Regions from separate parts of the Blautia sp. MCC269 genome, predicted to be linked through region 2. Evidence: riboswitches for the same ligand, from Rfam matches in the RefSeq annotation. Region 2 holds a riboswitch; the other holds the start of a gene.

Region 1 (7,459 bases), on a different contig from region 2:
CTTTCCAGAAAGATCTTACCGACCTCACAGCAGATTTCCGCCCTCGGCACATCCATAGTCAGACTGTACAAAAAAGCTTCCAGTGCGGACTTTTTCTCTCCCATTTTCCGGTAGCACTGTCCAAGTACAAAACAGGCATCGATCTTATTTTCCAGCCATCCGGACGGATTTTTCAGGAACTCCACCAACACAGCCTCTGCCTCCGGATATCGCTGATGATAATACAGTTCTCTCCCATAATAAAGCTGATGTCTGGGTTCCAGCTTTTCTCCTCCTGCCAGCATTTTTTCATAAATGCGGAGATTACGGTCCGGATCACCTTTTCCACATTTCCGGTGCCGGATCACCACATCTGAATAGATGATGTTTCCCTCCGGAATCACAGTTTCATGAACTGCCCCATTCCATCTGAAATTTCTGGATGTTTTCATTATCCGCTCCCGAAAATAAGAAAATGTTGTTCTCCCGCTCTGGTCAAACCCTGCCGCATATTCCATCATTACAACATCTGTTCCGGGATCCAGAGCTTCTTTAAGACTCTTCAGTTTTTCCAGATTTTCTTCATTCAGGACATCATCCGCATCCATCCACATCCAGTAATCGGTGCGGACTTTTTCCAGAAGAAAATTACGCGGAGCAGAAAAATCGTCACACCAGGGAAAATCATACACCAGCGACGTATACTGCTCCGCAATCTCTTTTGTTCTGTCTGAAGAACCGGTATCTGCGATCAGGATCGCATCCATTACCTGAGAAACCGGCTTCAAGATTCTCTCAAGAACTGCTTCTTCATTTTTTACGATCATACAGAGACTGAGGGAAATCATATTTCAGGATCCTTCGGATTTTTATAATATTTATGCCATTCCCATCAGTCCTATACCTTCTGTCAGTGTACAGCTTCTGCTTTCGGATAAAGCTGAGCTCATCCTCATATCACCAACTGTGGTATATCCTCTATATGTTCTGCAAGATGATCTGCCCCGTTCAGCTCCCCTCTCTCACCATATCCATACAGGCATCCTATAAATGGGCTTTTGCAGGCTCTGGCACATTCCAGATCCTGCCTCCTGTCTCCGACCACCAGATAAGGACCTGTATATTCCCGAATGATTTCCTGCACAATCTCTGTCTTTGGACGGAATCCATACGATTCGCAGTCATAAAAATGATCGAACCATCGTTCCATCCCAAATTCCTTCCAGTGCGCCTCACGATAGGAAGCTTTACAGTTACTTAAGATCACAAGATGATATCCCCGGTTCTTCAAAGCTGTAAGCATCTCCTCTGCTCCCGGATACCACACAGCCTTATGTTTCCTGATCTGTCTGACCATCAGGTCTCCTACCATCCTGCTTGCCTGCTCTTTATAGCTCTGATCCAGCTCCGGCAAAAATGTATTCCACATCTCCTTACTGTTAAATCCCAGCCAGCCGGCAATTTCCGCCGAGCCTATCTCCCGTTCTTCTGCAGCCTTCTGTTCTGTCAGCCACTGATAGGTTTCACGAAATGCCGGTTCATAGATTCCAAGGGTATGATGGATCGTTCCATCATAATCAAATATGATCGTTTTTGTCATCATTTATTTTCCTGTCTTTTAGAGCTGCTTCATCAGATTAACCATCTCGATCGCAGATAACGCACAGTCATAGCCTTTATTCCCGGCTTTGCTTCCTGCACGCGCAATAGCCTGCTCGATATTCTCAGTCGTGATCACTCCGAATAAGACAGGGATCCCTGTTGCAAGTTCAACCTGTGCGATCCCTTTGGCAGATTCATTGCACACCAGATCATAATGTGAAGTATCTCCACGGATGACAGCTCCCACGCAGATAACTGCATCATATTTTCCTGACTGTGCCATTTTCTGTGCTGTAAGCGGAATCTCAAATGCTCCCGGTACCCATGCTGCAGTAATATTCTCTTCTTCTACACCATGTCTTACCAGTCCGTCGACTGCTCCTCCCAATAATTTATTCACAATGATCTCATTGAATCTCGCTGCCACGATACCAACCTTCATTCCCTCCGGTGCTACTACTTTTCCTTCTACTAAATTGATCTGTCTCATTTTTTCTTCCTCCTGCTATTTGCTGTTTTTTATAAATTTATTTCTTTAAAAATATGACCCATCTTTTCCTGTTTCGTCTTCATATATTTCCGGTCATATTTTTGTACCGGAATCTCCAGAGGTACTCTCTCATTGATCTTCAGCCCGAATTCACCAAGCCCATAGACTTTATCCGGGTTATTGGTCAGTAATCTTAATGATTTCACACCAAGGTCTGACAGTATCTGTGCCCCGACCCAGTACTCTCTGAGATCCGGTGCAAACCCTAACTTCACATTAGCCTCCACGGTATCGTATCCCTGTTCCTGAAGCGCATAAGCTTTGATTTTGTTGATCAGTCCGATTCCTCTGCCTTCCTGTCTCATATACAGAATGATCCCTCTGCCTTCCGCCTCTACCTGGCGCATCGCTGTCTGCAGCTGCAGGCCGCAGTCACATCTGAGCGATCCGAATGCATCTCCTGTCAGACACTCCGAATGTACACGGCAAAGCACATCCTCACCATCTCCTATATCACCTTTTACCAGTGCCAGATGATGTTCTCCTGTAATGTCATTGATATAGCCATACATTTTAAAATCACCGTACTGCGTTGGGAGGTTTGCAGCTGCTTCCTCCTTTACATGCTTTTCATGTATTCTTATATAATCCTGCAGATCACGGATCGTAATAAATGTAAGGTTATGCTCTTTTGCCATTTCCCATAGCTGTGATGTACGCATCATAGTGCCATCTTCTTTCATAACTTCACAGCACACGCCGCATTCCTTCAATCCGGCAAGTCTCATAAGATCTGTTGTTGCCTCCGTATGGCCATTCCGTACCAGAACCCCGCCTTTTCTGGAAATAAGCGGAAATACATGTCCCGGTCTTCTGAAATCCTCCGGTTTTGACTGATCATCCACACACTTCATAATGGTATAGGAGCGTTCTGCCGCAGAGATACCGGTGGTTGTATCTACGTGATCCACTGCCACGGTAAATGCTGTACTGTGATTGTCCGTGTTCTCAGCAACCATCGGAGGAAAGTTCAATCTCGCCGCAAGTTCCGCACTCATCGGTGTACAGATAAGACCCTTTGCATAGGTCGCCATGAAATTAATATTTTCCCGGGTTGCAAACTCTGCCGCACATATCAGATCTCCCTCATTTTCTCTGTCCGGATCATCTGTGACCAGAACTATTTTTCCTTTCTTAAGATCCCTGAGTGCCTCTTCAATTGTGTTGTACTGATAATTTTGTGACATACTGTATATCCTCCTGTTTTAAAACCCGAATTCTTCAAGAAACTCCATCGTAATTCCGGATTCTTTTTTCTCTTCTTCATTTTTTCTGATGCCAAGCAGTTTTTCTACATATTTTCCGATCACATCATTTTCCAGATTAACCAGATCCCCCGGCACCTTTTCCAAAAGGGTGGTTTCTTCTCCTGTATGTGGAATGACCGACACCTGAAAACCAGCTTCATCAATCCTTGCAACCGTCAGGCTGATCCCATCAATACAAACGGATCCTTTTTCCACGATCAGATGCAAAATCTGTGGCGATGTCTCAATCGATACCCAGATGGCATTTTCTTCCCGGAGCATGGAACGTATCACGCCAGTCCCATCAATATGGCCGCTTACTATGTGTCCTCCGAACCTGCCGTCTGCAGCCATTGCACGTTCCAGGTTTACCTGGCTTCCGGCCTTGCAGCTTCCAAGACTGCTTCTTCTGATAGTCTCTGCCATCACATCGGCGGTAAATCCGTCCGGCTGGATCGACGTAACTGTCAGACACACACCATTCACCGCAATACTGTCACCGATCCTTGTTCCTTCCAGGACCTTCCGGGCTTTCACTGCCAGGATCCCTGATTCTCCTGTCAGCTGTATATAACGGACTTTTCCTTTCTCTTCTACGATTCCTGTAAACATGATTCCTCCTGTTTTTTCTCACACACCTGACATCTTATCCGGATGTCCTCACCAATCTGGCAGATATCTGTATATTTCAGTTCCACTGCTTCAGACGGGAATTCAACTCCGATACCTTCTACCGGTGTCTTCCCGGCCACACCGCCAAACAGCTTTGGTGCCACAAAAGCCTGTACTTCCTTTACAATTCCGGCTCGCAGGGCACTGTCATTTAACGTACCGCCTCCTTCCAGGAGAATACTATCAATGCCTTTGCTTCCAAGATCTGTCATCAGCTTCTTAAGGTCTATCTGATTCTTTTCATCCGGACAGTAAATGGTCTCAACTCCCATGGTATGTAATATTTTTATTTTTTCTTCTGTATTTTTCTGATCTGCATAAGCCACGATCGTCCGGTACTTTTCCGCACTTTTTACGATCTGACTGTCCGGCGGGATCCTGAGCTTACTGTCGCACACAATCCTGACAGGACTTTTCCATCCTTCTACCCGGACGTTTAACATCGGATCATCTGCAAGCACAGTTCCAATGCCTGCCATAATTCCCATGTACTGATGCCGCATATGCTGTACTTCTTTTCTTGCCGCTTCTCCGGTGATCCATTTTGATGCTCCTGTCTTCGTTGCGATCTTCCCATCCAGTGTCATGGCATACTTCATCACCACATAAGGAGTCTTCGTAGTAATATAATGGAAAAACACCGGATTCAGCTGATCACATTCTTCTCTCATAAAATCTTCAACTACTGTTACACCGGCTTCCCTTAACATCTGTACACCTTTTCCTGCCACTTTCGGATTCGGATCCCGGGAACCGATCACCACTTTTCTGATCTTCTGTTCAATGATCGCTTCCGTACATGGAGGTGTTTTTCCATGATGACAGCAAGGCTCCAGCGTAACATAAATCACCGCACCTTCTGCTGATTCTGTGAGGGAAGCAATTGCATTACGTTCCGCATGAAGTTCTCCATACTTTTTATGATAGCCTTCCCCAATGATCCTTCCGTCTTTTACGATCACTGCCCCTACCATCGGATTGGGATTCGTCCAGCCTTCTCCTTTTTTGGCCAGCTGGATCGCCCGAAGCATATATTCCTGATCCGTCATTTCTATTCCTTCTTTCTTATTCCTGTTCTTTGTCTGGTACACCGAGACTTTTAACCCTGTGCAATCGGATTCACCGACAAGTGAATGGTATAGTTATTTCGAAAACGATATACCAGATACAAAAAAAGCCTGCAGAAATATCTGCAGGGTGGAATTGATCTGTTACATATGATCAATAAATGAATGTCTGATTATTTCCTACATAAAAAGCTCTGAAATGGATCACCATCTCAGAGCTCTGATACTACATTCATTCATACAAAAATCAACTGTACTATCATCTTCTTCCATCCAGACTATACTGTCGGCCCCGGAATCTCACCGGATCATGCCTTTCGGCTCGCGGGCTCTACCGCCGGTAGGGAATCTCACCCTGCCCTGAAGATATCTTTTTGTTTATTTTAATACTTTATCTGTTATTTGTAAAGCGGAATTTTTATTTTACTCATTCCATGCGGAATATTATCAGTGAACGGTAACGAAACTAATCACTAATCCGCATACTATACTCATCTTTTTTTGTATATAACCAATTCAGGATTTTCACCGTCTTTCTCATATGTACATATCATAATAAAATCCATATTTGCCAGAATACCGAAGTATCTGTCCCCTCCGAATTCAGACTCCATTTGATTTCCCAGATAAGTTTTCTGGTCATCCAGAAATTTCACTTTTTGTCCATTTGGCAGTGCATATTCCAGATTTACATATTTACCTACAAGTGCATTCAGTCTGTCTACCCTTGGAAGTCCATCTATATGTAAATCATTTATTTCATTTATCAATTGCTTTTTAAACTCTTCAAACTGCCCATTGTCACTAAGTTCATCATACCTTTTCCAGTAATCTAACTTTGGAAGCATTTCTTTCAGATAAGTGCGTGCCTGTTCTTCGGTAAAGCTTTCATTTACCATATTCTTTACACAAACATCAATCAATTCATCCATATCATTATATGTGTATGTTCCATCTGCATAGCACCATTTACAATACTCCTCATTTAATGCGCCATCCTTATCACGTCCCAGTATGGAATCATCATCAATTGGCATCCCGCAGCACTGACAGATCAGCTTTCTCGGTTCTCCCAGAAGCGTATTGATCGAGACATCAAATTCTTTCGATAAGAGCTTAAGTGTATCAGTATTCGGAACGGTATCTCCATTTTCCCAACGTGATACTGCCTGCCTTGTTACCATGATTTTATCTGCCAGCTCGTCTTGTGACATTCCTCTTTCAGTACGAAGTTTCAAAATAATATTTTTTGTTTCCATAGTCGTCACCTCCATAACCACATCATATAGATAAATCCATGTTTTGAAAAGCAACCTGCTGTTGCCAACGAATAATCCAACACCAAACACACTTATCGCAATAATCATCAGCACAATCTTAAAGCTGACCATCTATCTTTTTATGTATTTTTGCTTTCTTACTTTTTTTATCAATTGGATACCATACAGTTTCAGCTTATATCCCAGCATGATATACAGCTTGTTATATGGCAGTCCGTGAAACTTCTGGTTGACCTTATGACCCATATCTTTCTCTTTACGGATATTTCGGATATCTCCCACAACCACACAGCGGATATCTTCTTTTATGCAGTATTCTGCAATCCATCTGGTCACTTTATGAAGATAATCCTTCACTGCATTCTGCTTTTTTCTGTAAAGTCTCTGGATATGTTTCGATGATCCTGGATATTTTATCCCTCTTTCCGATTGCTGTGCATACCAAACAGACTGCACTCTGGCGATCTCTTTATGAAAATATCTTTCCAATGAAAGATATCTCCTTCCAAGGATAAAAGTCCTGCCATTTCCGGAATCATAACAGGTCATCAGATTATGAAGTCCAAGATCAATAGATAAATAATGTCCATTCTGTAAAAGCTGCTCTGGTCCTTCAATCTCATAGATAACAATAAGGTCGCATTTTCCGTTTTCCGGCGGATAGATCCTCAATTGTTTTATCTGATCCATGTCCCTGAAAATCTTATTTTCAAGATATAGAAATTTTTCATGGATCCCGTAGGTTTCTTCCATATAGCTTTTCAGATCCTTTGGCAGAGACAGCCGCAATCGGTCTGAACCTTTCTCATGCCGGATCCCCATCTGCATGTATGTGACCGGGATATTGTCCTGTTTAAAACGGGGCGGATTTGGATCTTTGATCCCTCCGGTCTTTTTCAGGACATGGAAAGATCTCCATGCTTTGTCCAGCTGCTTACAGGTCTCCTGCGCTGTCTGTGACGGAAGCTGTCTGTACCACAGATCCCCTTTATGCGCTTTTTTCTGATAATACCAATCAGGATGCTTTTCCAGTCCCAGTTCTTTATAATGATGACGTTCATA
Region 2 (7,459 bases):
GATTCAGCGTTACGATGCAGGAAACCGGGATTACCGGGAATCGGAATTTCTTATGGATGATATTTTTTCCACCGCAGAAAATGTGGAGCAGCTTTGCACCGGAATTTCCGATATCTTTTTCAAGGATGTAAAAGAAGATCCGGCATCCACACAGAAAACAGATACGGAAGAATATTTTGAAAGTGTGAAAGAGTACATCCGTAAACATATGGCGGAGCAGTTGTCTCTGCACAGCGTAAGCAAGGCCGTAGGAGTTTCGCAAACATATTTGAGCAGGCTTTTCCGAAAATATGAAGATGCGTCCTTTAATACTTATCTGACGTCGCTTCGCATGGAGAAGGCGAAAAAACTTCTTCTCAGAGAAGAGAAGATGTATGTGAAAGATGTGGCAGAAAAAGTGGGATACAAAGACCAGTTTTATTTCAGCAGGATCTTTTATTCCTACACCGGTGTAAGGCCATCGGAATATGTGGAGAAAGAAAATCTTGAGATCATATAAAAAATGGAGGATGAAGGTATGTTGTATCACAATGGGGAAAAACTGACAAAAGAAAAATTTGAAAATCCGGGAAGCGAGTACCGGGCAGCTCCGTTCTGGGCATGGAACTGTAAGATGACAGAAGCCGAGATCGACAATACGCTGGATGCCCTGAAAGCAATGGGCATGGGCGGCGGACATATCCACTGCCGTACAGGAATGGACAATCCTTACATGGGAGAAGAGTTTCTGAATCTGGTGAAATATTCCTGGAAAAAAAGCCGGGAAAAAGATATGCTGACCTGGCTGTATGATGAAGACCGCTGGCCATCCGGAGCAGGCGGCGGGCTGGTAACAAGAGATCACAAATACAGAATCCGTTTTCTGCTTTTTACTCCGGAGTGCCAGGACGGAAAGGAGATCGGAAACAGTGAGCTTCGCTCTTCCGGACAGGCGATCCGAAGCAATGAGCGCACATTCCTTGGAAGATATCAGGTACGGCTGGAGGATGGTTACCTTGCAGAGTATGAAAAGATCGATGAGGATGCACCGCTGAAAGAGGGATTTCAGGAATGGTTTGCCTATCTTGAAGTATCCGGGGACAATCCCTGGTTTAACAATGAGGCATATCTGAACACTTTGGATAAAGAGGCGGTAAAACGTTTTATCCAGGTAACTCATGAGAAGTATTATGAAAATCTGGGAGAGGAGTTCGGGAAAACCATTCCTGCTATTTTTACAGACGAGCCACAGTTTTCCCATAAACAGTGCCTGGATTTTGCAGATGAGCGGGTGGATGTGACCATTCCATATACCGATGATCTGGAAGAAACTTTCCAGACTGCATATGGACACAGCCTTCTTAAGCATCTTCCGGAGCTGTTCTGGGAGCTTCCGGGAGAAGCGGTTTCCAGAATCCGTTATGAATATCATGATCACATTGCGGAGCGTTTTGCAGATGCTTTTGCGGATACGGTGGGAAACTGGTGTAAGGAACATGGCATTGCCCTGACCGGACATATGATGGAAGAGCCGACTCTGGAAACACAGACAGCGGCCCTTGGGGAAGCTATGCGCTCCTACCGTTCCTTTGAAATTCCGGGAATTGACATGCTCTGTGACAGAAGAGAACTTTCCACCGCAAAACAGGCGGAGAGCGCGGTGCACCAGTTTGGAAGAGAAGGAATGACAAGCGAGCTTTATGGTGTTACAAACTGGGATTTTGATTTCCGGGGCCATAAGCTTCAGGGGGACTGGCAGGCAGCTCTGGGAGTAACAGTCCGTGTACCACATCTGACCTGGACTTCCATGGCAGGTGAGGCAAAACGTGATTACCCGGCTTCTATCAGCTACCAGTCGCCGTGGTATAAAGAATATCCCCTTGTGGAAAATTATTTTGCAAGAGTCAATACAGCCCTCACAAGAGGTGTGCCACATGTGAAGCTGGCAGTGATCCATCCGGTAGAGTCTTACTGGCTTTTCTGGGGACCGAAGGAACAGACAGCACCGATCCGTGAGGAGATGGATGAAAACTTTATCCATATGATCGAATGGCTGCTTTATGGCACTGTTGATTTTGATTTTATTTCAGAATCTCTGCTTCCGGATCTGAATCAGGGACAGGAAGAGGAAAAACTTCTGAAGGTGGGAGTAATGAAATATGATACAGTTCTGGTACCGAACTGCCTGACACTTCGAAGCTCTACTTTGGAGATCCTTGAGAAATTTAAGGAAAGAGGCGGCCGGGTGATCTTTGCAGGACAGCTTCCGAAATATGCAGATGCCTATCCGTCAGACAGAGGTGCGAAGCTGGCAGAGAAGTGTGAGACTGTGGCATTCAGTAAGTACCGTCTGCTGGAAGCTGTGAAAGAGGCAAGAGATATCGAGGTATTTGAGGATGACGGTAAACCCGCCACAAACCTGATCTACCAGATGAGAGAAGAGGGAGAAAACCGCTGGCTGTTCCTGTGTCATGTAAACCGCACAGAGAAGATCTCCGATGCCTGTATCGTGATCAATGAACTGCAGGAGCGTAAGAAAAATCAGGATCTTCCAAGAGAAGAAAAACTCCGCATCCGTATCCGCGGATCCTGGAAGATGACGGTATATGATGCTATGACAGGTGAAATTTATCCGGTAAAAGCAGAGTACCATAAAGGGGACACTGTTCTGGAACGAAGCATGTTTGATCATGACAGTCTTCTTCTCTGGCTGGAGCCGGCTGGCACAGCATCCATGGTATCGGAAGAATTGCTTTCTGAAACAGATAATGCTGAGAATAATAAGAGTGGTTCTGCCAGTGAGGAGAAGAAATGCAGCTGCCAGCTGGATATTTCCGATCAGGTGGAGATTGTCCGCAGTGAGCCGAATGTAAGTATCCTGGATCTGGCTGAATATGCGTTTGACGGTGGGGAGTGGCAGCCGGAGGAAGAGATTCTCCGTATTGACAATCAGTTCCGTGAGAAGCTGGGATATCCGCTCCGCATGGAGGCTTTTGCACAGCCGTGGACCAATGACAGAGTGGAAGGCTTTGAACATACTTTGTCCCTGCGATTCCATATCCATACAGAGGTTCTGTTGGAAGGAATCTTCCTTGCTATGGAAAATGACGAGAAAACCAGAATCTTCCTGGATGAGAAAGCAGTGGAAAACCGTGCAGAGGGATGGTATACAGACCACTGTATCCGCAAAGTGCCGCTTCCAAAGATGGAATCCGGAGAGCATGAACTGGTTGTTGAGATTCCTTATAATTCCAAAGTGAATATCGAAGCAATGTTCCTGCTGGGAGAGTTTTCCGTGAAAGCTGTGGGAAGAGACCAGGTGCTGGATGCAGTGAGCCACAAGGCAGCCTTCAGTGACCTTACCGTTCAGGGTTATCCGTTCTATGGTGGAAATGTGACATATAAAATTCCATTTATCAGCAAAGGCGGAGAAGTAAATGTACGGGCAAATCTGTTCCGCGCACCGGTTATGAAGGCTTCTGTGGATGGAAAAGAAGCGGGGTATATTGCATTTTCTCCTTATGAGTTATCTCTTGGTGAACTGCCGGCAGGAGAGCATCTCCTGGAGCTGACTGTATTTGGAAACCGGGTGAATACATTTGGAACCTTACACAACTGTGATCAGAAAGAAGACTGGTATGGACCAAATGCATGGAGGACAACCGGCGACCTCTGGTCCTATGAGTATCAGATAAAACCGTCAGGCCTTCTGAAAGCGCCGGTTCTTGCAGAGAAAAATTAAGGCTTGTAATTATAAAAAGAGCGCGTTATAATAAATCAATAAAAAGAAAATTTCTTCGGGGCAGGGTGTGATTCCCTACCGGCGGTATAGTCCGCGACCCGCTTTGGCGGCTGATCTGGTGAAATTCCGGAACCGACAGTAAAGTCTGGATGAGAGAAGAACGCGCAGTATTTGAAGAACGTGCTCAGCGCCCCGGGAAGAAGCTCCCGGGGCTTTTTATGTGAAGGAATTTTTTCGCATAAAGATTTCTTGTAGAAATTTTCTTTGAATATTTCTGAAGAAGGAGAGAGAGTTATGAGTGAACAGATATTACAGAGAGGAAATGCCGTGGAAAGAAGCAGAACAAGAACTATCGCGCAGGTAGCTATGCTTGGTGCTGTGGCAGGAGTATTGATGAATCTTGAGTTTCCGATCCCGTTTCTTGCACCGTCTTTTTATCAGCTTGATTTTTCCGAGGTACCGGTTATGGTAGGAACCTTCGCTATGGGACCTGTAGCAGGTATCCTGATCGAGCTTGTGAAGATTCTCGTACATCTCGTGACTAAGGGAACCATGACTGCCGGTGTTGGCGATGTTGCCAACTTCCTGTTTGGATGTGCCTATGTGGTACCGGCCGGCCTGATCTATCGTTTCCGTCATAAAAAGAGCAGAGTACATGCAGTTGCAGGTATGGCAGCGGGAACAGTTCTGACAGCGATCCTTGCATGCTTTGTCAATGCCTTTGTGCTGCTTCCGGCTTACGGTAAGGCTTTTGGAATGCCGATCGAGACTTTTATCCAGATGGGAAGTGCAGTACACAGCTCCGTAAACGGGCTGCTTACCTTTGCACTGCTGATCATCGTACCGTTTAATATCTTTAAATATGCACTGACATCTTTGATCGTATTTGTAATTTATAAGAAGATCCGTGTTGTACTGAAGGGTGACTGATCGTAAGAGAAAATAAAAATGCCATGTAATTTTACTGTGAATATAATAAGCAGTAAGGTTACATGGCATTTTTTATATATTACAGATGTATGCAGGTTGTGGTGTCTGCTTTATATGTCTGTATTTATTGGGCTGCAGAACATCAGACGGTCTGTTCTGCAGCTTTCATAATTCCAAGTTCACGTCTGGCAAAAACAACAGCCAGTACGAATGCGGAGGTATCTGCAATCGGTCCTGCATACATGACACCATCGATTCCAAAGAGGAAGGGGAAGATGACGATCAGTGGCAACAGGAAGAATACCTGCCTTGTGAGGGACATGATCACACCGAGTCTTGCTTTTCCCATGGAGGTAAAAAATCCGGCAGACATAGGCTGGATTCCGTTGGCAAAAGTCATCAGCATGAAGATTCGGAGATATTTTTCCGCAAACTGAAAGTACAGGTCGCTTCCGTTTCCGAAGATGCTTACGATCTGGTGAGGGAAGAACTGGAAACAGATAAAAAATACGGTTGCAATCACAGTACATAAGGTTACGGAATAACGGTATGTCTGACGTACACGGCTGTATTTTTCGGCACCGTAGTTAAATCCCCAGATGGGCTGGGAACCCTGGGAGATTCCGATGCAGATGGCCATAAATACCTGGTTGACTTTGGAAATGATTCCTGCACAGGCGATAGGGATATCACTTCCGTAAGCGGAGAGTGCGCCGTAATGGCGAAGGGTGTTGTTCATGACGATCTGCACTGCGGCGATGGCAATCTGGTTGATACAGGATGCCATTCCCAGAGAAAAAATAGCGGACAGGTTGTGGGCCTTCGGGATCAGCATGGAGCGGTCCAGATACATGTTCCGAAGTCTGGCAAAGTAAAAAATAATTAAGAGTCCGGACACAACCTGACCGATCACCGTTGCCCAGGCCGCGCCTTTGATGCCCCAGCCGAACCCGAAGATAAAAAGTGGGTCTAGGATGGTGTTGATGATTGCGCCGGCCAGGATACAGGTCATGGAATATGTGGGACTCCGGTCTGCGCGGACCAGATGATTGCCGCCGGTGCTTAAAACATAAAAGGGCAGGCCGACGGCGGTAATTCCCATGTAATCAATGGCATAGGGCATAACGTCTGCGGTTCCGCCGAAAAAATGGAGCAGTGGTTTCAGGAACAGGAGGACAATGACCGCTAAGATTCCGCCTGAGATCACCAGGGAAGAGAGTCCGGTTCCTGCAATGGAGCTGGCTTTTTTTTCGTTTCCTGCGCCCATTTCCAGGTTGTAATTGGAGGCGCTGCCGATTCCGAGGAGCAGTGCGGCTGCGGTGGAGATGATGGTTACAGGAAATGCGATGTTTGTGGCTGCATTTCCCAGCATTCCTACGCCCTGACCGATGAAGATCTGGTCAACGATGTTGTAGAGTGCGCTGACCAGCATGCTGATGATGGCGGGGATGGCGAACTTGGCGATCAGGCTGCCTACAGGGGCGGTTCCCAGAGGGTTTTCGGCCTGGGCAGAGGTGGTCTGGTTTTTCAATGTTTTTTCCTTCTTTCTTGTCTGCAGTAGCTGTTTGGTAATGTGATAAATAAATTTTAAATTTTATAGCAGGGTATTTATTATAGCACTATTGTGAAGTGAGTGTAAGTATAAAAAATTGACCTTTGGTTTTGGATAGGATAAAATGTTTTTAGAAAAAATTTTCGGGAAGGAGCTTTTCAGATGGGTAAGATCAACAGTGTGAAAAAACTTACAGATAATAAGTTCGTGAATCTTTATGGGGTGGATGCAACCAGTGTACATGATACGCCGGTTTCTTATTTTGTGGCCTCCAGGGCGAAGAGTGTGGAGGATATGAAGCTTTCTACGGGGGAGAATCATCCGGATGGGGTGATCATTTACAGTGTTTATGGAGAGAAGAGGGATAAGGTTGTGCTGATCCGTCAGTATCGGTATACGATCGGCGGGTATATTTATGAGTTTCCGGCGGGGCTTGTGGAGCCTGGGGAGGATTTCCATGAGGGTGCTGTGCGGGAGATGTTTGAGGAGACCGGGTTGAAGCTGGAGCCGATCAAGGTTGCGGAGGCTTTTGAGAAGCCTTATTTTACGACGATCGGGATGACGGATGAATCCTGTGCTACGGTTTATGGGTATGCCAGTGGTGAGGTTAGTAAGGCTGCTCAGGAGGATAGTGAGGAGATCGAGGTTGTGATCGCGGACCGGGATGAGGTCAGGAGGATACTGAAGGAGGAGAGGGTTGCGATCATGTGTGCTTATATGCTGATGCACTTTTTGAAAGATGAAGAACCATTTGACTTTTTGAAAGAAATCTGAGAAAAAATCAAGGGGAATCTGCGGTTGCGGATTCCCCGTTTTGATCAGATTTCTGTGAGTTTACCCAGGTCTTTGTTGTATTTGCAGTATTTGCCGTTTTCGGAGATAAATGGCTGGTAGGTGTCGGTACGGTTGTCTTTGACATAGACGATTCCGGTGGCGATCATTTCTACCAGGGAGAAGCGTTTGCTTAAGCTGGAGATCCAGCGGTAAGTTTTTTCGTTGCCGGAGTCTGCCATGAGGAGGTTGTAGCCGCCTGGGCAGGATTCCAGGGTGAAGTAGACTTTCTGGGACCGGATGGAGGTGTTGAAGACCTGGCCGGTGATGTAGGTGGAGAAGTTGGTTTCTACAAATTGGCGGAAGGTGTAGAGATCGTAGATCACGCCGGTGGTCTCATCTTTGATCTTGTCGCCGCGTTCGATGCGGGCTTTCAGGAGCTTGAGGACTTCGATGGTCCAGTTGATGAAGGAGATACTGCTGTA

What was found. Region 2 has a riboswitch for FMN ahead of GPK88_RS18465 (ECF transporter S component). Riboswitches for the same ligand answer to the same signal wherever they lie in the genome.
Region 1: another riboswitch for FMN. It lies ahead of ribD (bifunctional diaminohydroxyphosphoribosylaminopyrimidine deaminase/5-amino-6-(5-phosphoribosylamino)uracil reductase RibD); the one in region 2 lies ahead of GPK88_RS18465 (ECF transporter S component).

The regions. Positions count from the first base shown of each region.
Region 1 covers NZ_WQQE01000026.1:51,615-59,073, forward strand. The annotation lists gene GPK88_RS09795 (tetratricopeptide repeat-containing glycosyltransferase family 2 protein) at 1-827, opposite strand, end outside; gene GPK88_RS09800 (HAD family hydrolase) at 932-1,582, opposite strand; gene ribH (6,7-dimethyl-8-ribityllumazine synthase) at 1,598-2,071, opposite strand; gene GPK88_RS09810 (bifunctional 3,4-dihydroxy-2-butanone-4-phosphate synthase/GTP cyclohydrolase II) at 2,101-3,318, opposite strand; gene ribE (riboflavin synthase) at 3,337-3,990, opposite strand; gene ribD (bifunctional diaminohydroxyphosphoribosylaminopyrimidine deaminase/5-amino-6-(5-phosphoribosylamino)uracil reductase RibD) at 3,972-5,099, opposite strand; FMN riboswitch at 5,375-5,489, opposite strand; gene GPK88_RS09825 (zinc ribbon domain-containing protein) at 5,609-6,376, opposite strand; gene GPK88_RS09830 (RNA-guided endonuclease InsQ/TnpB family protein) at 6,509-7,459, opposite strand, start outside.
Region 2 covers NZ_WQQE01000105.1:125,760-133,218, reverse strand. The annotation lists gene GPK88_RS18475 (response regulator) at 1-499, shown strand, start outside; gene GPK88_RS18470 (glycosyl hydrolase) at 503-3,721, shown strand; FMN riboswitch at 3,769-3,886, shown strand; gene GPK88_RS18465 (ECF transporter S component) at 4,016-4,651, shown strand; gene GPK88_RS18460 (MATE family efflux transporter) at 4,794-6,182, opposite strand; gene GPK88_RS18455 (NUDIX hydrolase) at 6,366-6,977, shown strand; gene GPK88_RS18450 (hypothetical protein) at 7,022-7,459, opposite strand, start outside.